Linked DNA regions of Hahella sp. HNIBRBA332. The protein of the gene in region 1 interacts with the protein of each later gene in a pairwise test. Links are inferred from orthologs where the notes say so. Each region holds a gene or a part of one and is shown on either strand. Other genes may lie near its edges.

Region 1 (2,930 bases):
AAAAAGCGCCTGACCGGGCGCTTTTTTATTTGGAGCGCCCTGCCATCTGGAACAGGGCATACAGACAAAAACTAAGAAAACAGACGCGAACTGAGGGAAGCATCATTCTCCGCTATTCATTAACTGCAGGATAAAGCGCTTTTTATCTTCGTCACTGGCGCGAAAGCGCTTCAGCAACAGTCGCTCCGTCGAATCAGGCAGCGCCTCTTCCATCACCTTGGTCAGACGCTCAATTACCGTATCCAAATCTCCTTCCTCACCCACCTCAAAACCGGGCAAGTCCAACTGAGGATTGGTTTTCTCATTCTGATCAAAATCCAGCAGCGCATCCAGGGAAACGCCCGTCTTTACGCAAAGATCAAACAGGTTATCGATAGAAGGGTAACAACGCTGGGATTCAATGGGATTTTCCCAACCAGCCACAACCGTGACATCCACCTGACAAAAGGTAGCAATGTCTTCAAGGGTAAGCTTTTTCTTGTGCCGAAAATCCCGAAGGCGCTGATAGAAGGTTCGAAGATACTTCATGCCCCGCTCCGTGACTGGTTTTCGGCAATCGTATCACTAAAAAGTCAATACAAACCAGCCATTCATATGTCACAAGGGTCGAAGACAAGAAACTATTTTTGAATAAATTTAATAAAAAAGATCACTGACAAAGAAGGGAATTGGTAGGACCGACCAGATTCGAACTGGTGACCTCCACGATGTCAACGTGGCGCTCTAACCAACTGAGCTACGGTCCTGCTGTCAGCGGGTGCGTAAGATAACAAAGAAGCCTGACCTGAGCAAGCACTTTTATTCATATTACGCACATCTGTTAAATATTTGATTCCTTCCATGAAATGCGGCTAAAAAACGTACTTACAACCCCATGGAGATAAAGGAAATATACTCCACCATGTCCCCGCGTTGAATCGTCGTATTCGCCGGGGCTACAGCAAATCCATCCGCCCAACTCGCGGAAGACAGCACACCTGAGCTTTGATTGGAGTGCATTTCCAATCCTGCTCGCCCCTCATCATCGAGCGAGACTCTAACGCGTAGATATTCCTCTCGCCCCCCTGGCTTGGGGATATCAAACAACGCGGGCAGACGCACCGCCGCGGCCACTCCACTCTCACCAGCGCCCTGCATCTTCAAAATATAAGGCCGCGCCAGTATGCAAAAGGTTACGAACACTGCAGCAGGATTACCGGGAAGACCGAGAAATGGGGTCGCGCCAACCTGACCAAAAGCGAGGGGCTTACCGGGCTTTATGGCCAACCGCCACATATTCAGCAAACCATTCGCTTCCACCGCATCCTTGACATGATCTTCCTCTCCCACCGAAACGCCGCCACTGGAGATAATCAAATCCGCATCCGCGGCCGCCTGCAATAACGCCTGCTCCGTCGCCTCGTAGGTGTCAGCTATTACACCAAGATCGATAATCTCGCACTGAAAGCGAGATAACAGACCACACAGGGTGTAGCGGTTCGAGTTATAAATTTTGCCCGCCGGCAGAGGCGCGCCGGGTTCAACCAACTCATCCCCCGTGGACAACACCGCCACTCGCAGTTTGCGGCGCACTTTCACCTGCGCCACGCCAACGGAGGCGATCAGACCCAAGTCCTGCGGCAGCAGCTTTTTACCTGCGCCGACAACCACCTGTCCTACCTGGATATCCTGACCGGCCGGACGCAGATTATTGCCCTGTCGCACCCCAGCGGGAACAACCACTGTTTCGCCTTCCAGCCGACAGTGCTCCTGCATGACGACAGCGGCGGCGTTTTCAGGGATGGCCGCCCCTGTAAATATGCGCGCCGCAGAGCCCTCCTTTAAAGGCGTAGGACTTTCTCCCGCCGGAATACGTTGAGAAATCGGCAACGTTATTTCCAGCTCCGCCTCGCAGGCCTCCCTGGGAATTGCGTATCCATCTACAGCGCTGTTATCTGTAGGAGGAACCATAATGGCCGACACCACATCTTCCGCCAGCACTCTGCCAGCCGCTTCAAGCAGGGGGACTACTTCATCCCCTACGATGGGCTGCGCAGCAGCCTGCAAAATACGCTTGGCGTCCGCAACAGGGCGCAATCCAGAAGACGGCGCGTCACAACTGTGGCGACTATGCGCCTGAGAATTGGAGGCGCTCATCCGCGAGGTCCGCAGCCAGGTTTCTCAGAGCCCCCTGCACCTTTCTCTGGCTGTTTCAACAAGCCAACAAAATTACAGGGCTTATGTCTCGCATCCAGTTGCTCGGCAATGATTTTATTCCAGGCTGTTTTACAAGCGTTTGTAGAACCCGGCATACAGAAGATCACCGTACCATTAGCCAGCCCGGCGATCGCTCTGGACTGCACAGTGGAGGTGCCGATCTCTTGGTAGGAAATGGCGCGAAACAACTCTCCAAACCCTTCCACCTCTTTATCGAACAGCGGCTTGATCGCTTCCGGCGTACTGTCTCTACCGGTAAAGCCGGTGCCGCCCGTAATCAGCACCACTTGCACCTGCGGGTCCGCAATCCAGGCGGAAACCACTGCCCTCATCAGATAGACGTCATCTGGAATCAACGTCCGATCGATAATTTCATGTCCCGCTCCCCGCGCGCCGTCCGCAAGAGCCTGCCCGGAGGTATCCGTCTCCTGCGTGCGAGTATCGGAAACGGTCAATACCGCCACATTAAGGGGCATGAACTCGGCTACGATATGCTGTCCCATGATTTTACACCTTGACCATTTGTGTCGGATTCTGCCGGGAGCAGGCAGAAATTACTATTTCCCAATATAGGTATACACGGAACCCAATTGCTCAGGACCGGATTGAGTCACCTGCAGGTCTTTGAGCAACCCATCGCTGAGCCCATAGCACCATCCATGCACTGATAACGGTTGGCCTCGGCTCCAGGCGTTCTGCACGATGCCAGTATGACAAACGTGGCGCACCTGATG
Region 2 (2,820 bases), 320 kb from region 1 along the record:
ATTGACTAGGCGGACTAAAGTTTTTCCTATGCCCGCCGTTATAAGTTTAGCGTAACTCCGGTTACGGCGACGCCGACCGGAAACAGGGCCAAGCGCAACAATTCAAGGCGAGTTAATACAACAATAGGGAATGATTGAAAAAATGAAAGACAACCTATCAGAGGAAATCCAAACATGTACATTAATGACGCCAGAAACAGGCCTTCCCCCCCCAGCTCCGCTTCCTTGAAGCAGGCTGCACAGGTCGAGTCCACGCCAGCGCAGGCGCCTCTGACAGAAGGTGAACTGCATGACCGCCGCATGCGTCCGGATCGCCGACGTAGCGATGAAAACGACTACGAGGGCCAGGAGCGCCGCAAAAGGAGAGACCGACGCACTCCGAAACTGCTCGGTGCGCGAGACGGGCAGCCGGAAGAGCTGGAGAGTAGAACAGGAAGACTGGTGAATACTGCTGTTTAACCCCTCGCTGTTAACCACACGGATTGCGCCAGCTCACAAAACACGAAACCGAGCATTTATTATCCAAATCCAACTAATAAAATGAGAAGCCCGATAAAGGGAATCCATCGGGCTTAACGCTATTACCCAAAAGATACAGACTCAGCATAAGATCATGCAGGAAGTGACTTTTCCCATCCAATCAGAACGTCGCATCAAAATACGGCATACCACTTCAGCCCTGACAGCAACCGTTTGCTTGCCTGGCTTGTTCAGCCGCTCCAAAACTCGCATCGTCGTTAACTGCATAGACTTTAATCGCTATGGTATGGCGTTTCATAGCAGTCAGAAATTTCGTCTCGGCGAGAAGATTGAACTTTGTTTCCGTGGCCGCTACATTGCTGAAAATGGCATTCAAGCCCAAATTCTTAACTGTGGCGAACATGAGCATGGCTTCAGGTACGGCATCCAATTCGCCTACTGCGCCTCCAGCAGAGATTACTCCAGAGAAGTTGATAATGCTTTGTCCCGTATTGAAGGTTTATTCAGCAAAGCGCAGGAAGTCTGCCGCTCAAGAGCTTCATGACTGAGCCGTCGACGATGTTGGATTGCGACGGGCTGATTCTCGCGGGGGGCAAAGGACAGCGCGCGGGCGGCAATGACAAAGGGCTGCTATCCTGGCGCGGCCGACCTCTCGCCGAACATATTCACTCCACATTCACCAAAACCTGCGAACGAGTTTTAATCAGTTGCAATCGCAATACGGCGCAGTATCAGCGCATGACGCCTTTTGTCTTTTCCGACGCCTGGGGGGAGTTCGCCGGCCCTCTGGCGGGCATCTACTCCGCCCAACCGTATATGAGTAAAAAATGGCTATTGGTCAGCCCCTGCGATACGCCCCTTCTTATGCCTGAATACGCGCTTCGCATGTTTGCCGGCAGACGCGACAACCTGATAAACATCGCCTGGGATGGGGAGCGACTGCAATATCTGCACTGCCTGCTTCCCGCCAGCAGTTTTGAAGATATTCTTCGCTATTTACAAAGCGAAGGACGTAGCGTCAAACGCTGGCTTGATTCACGCCCCTTGCAGCAAATCGACTTCAGCGATTGTCCAGAGATGTTCAGCAACATCAATACGCTGGATGAACTGGCCCATCTGGACAAGCCTACGGAAAAATAACAGAAGCACTCGCGCCACTTTGCTCGCCCCAGCTCATTGCTGCTATTCAGGCTCAGCTCTCCACTCCCCAGCCCTGGCCTGATCGCTTTCTTTGGCTTCTACCCAGTGCTCTCCTCCCGCCGTCAGTTCCTTCTTCCAGAATGGCGCCTGCACCTTTAAATAATCCATGATGAACTCACAGGCGGCGAAAGCGTCACCACGGTGGGCGCTGGCGGTCACTACCAACACGATCTGATCTCCCGCCCAAAGTTCGCCCACTCGATGGATGACTCGCACCCCATTCAAGTCCCAGCGCTGAGAAGCTTCCTCTGCAATTTTAACCAGCGACTTTTCCGTCATCGCCGGATAGTGCTCCAGATAAAGTCCTTTAACATCAGGCTTATCACTGAAATCACGCACTAAGCCGACAAAACTGCAAACCGCGCCGATACGGGTATCGCCCTTCGTCAATCGACGCGATTCCTCTCCAAGGTCAAAATCGTCCGTTGTCACATCGATTCTTATGTTGTTACTCATCGCTCAGAAACCACCTAATGAAGGCTGCGCGTCACGCGCAATAGATAAAGAAATACTGACTAACACTTTAAGTTTTTAAGGAAAGAATTTCTAATAGGCGGCCGTCGTTCAAACAAACCTAAATAATAAAGAAGCTGTGAAAGGAGCCCACTATGAGCTACATGCTGCTCAAACACATTCATATGACCTGCGTTGCGCTGACTTTCGCGTCCTTTACCCTGCGCTTCATTTGGATGATTCTGGAAAGCCCGCTCTTACAGCGTAAGTTAAGTAAGATTCTTCCGCACATTATCGACACGGTACTACTGCTGAGCGCCATAGGACTAGCGCTCAAGCTCCAGCAATACCCCTTCCATAATGGATGGCTCACCGCAAAAGTGGTGGGGTTAATCATTTACATCGCGTTAGGCGTTTTCGCGCTCAAGAGAGGCAAGACAAAAGGGACTCGCATCCTGTTCGGACTTAGCGCTTATACAGCGTTCGCCTATATCGTCATGGTCGCTCTGACTAAAAGCAGCTGGCCATTACCGCTTTAAAACCTTCCGCCAAATTAGTATTGCGTGCCGCTTTTATCCTCAGGTTCTAGGTCACCCGGCTTAGGTGGCGTCACGTAATAGCGCTTCTGATCAAGCTCTTTGACTTCAGGATCGCTCACAGGGTTTCGTTTCCGACTATTAACCACCC

Evidence for each region. The genes of interacting proteins can lie anywhere in the genome.
Region 2: the proteins of O5O45_RS03265 (region 1) and mobA interact in binary tests that used the Escherichia coli proteins (3 or more experiments, as listed by UniProt). The link is inferred for Hahella sp. HNIBRBA332 from one-to-one orthologs.

Annotation. Positions count from the first base shown.
Region 1 is NZ_CP132203.1:672,688-675,617, reverse strand. It holds O5O45_RS03265 (molybdopterin molybdotransferase MoeA), read right to left. Parts: upstream 2,137-2,930; coding sequence 865-2,136; downstream 1-864. Other genes in the region: can (carbonate dehydratase), read right to left, coding at 2,754-2,930; moaB (molybdenum cofactor biosynthesis protein B), read right to left, coding at 2,133-2,699; O5O45_RS03275 (helix-turn-helix domain-containing protein), read right to left, coding at 103-528. UniProt on the Escherichia coli protein: Catalyzes the insertion of molybdate into adenylated molybdopterin with the concomitant release of AMP.
Region 2 is NZ_CP132203.1:356,853-359,672, reverse strand. It holds mobA (molybdenum cofactor guanylyltransferase MobA), read left to right. Parts: upstream 1-1,020; coding sequence 1,021-1,620; downstream 1,621-2,820. Other genes in the region: O5O45_RS01785 (hypothetical protein), read right to left, coding at 2,687-2,820; O5O45_RS01790 (SirB2 family protein), read left to right, coding at 2,289-2,672; moaE (molybdopterin synthase catalytic subunit MoaE), read right to left, coding at 1,663-2,136; O5O45_RS01805 (PilZ domain-containing protein), read left to right, coding at 614-1,024; O5O45_RS01810 (hypothetical protein), read left to right, coding at 175-459. UniProt on the Escherichia coli protein: Transfers a GMP moiety from GTP to Mo-molybdopterin (Mo-MPT) cofactor (Moco or molybdenum cofactor) to form Mo-molybdopterin guanine dinucleotide (Mo-MGD) cofactor.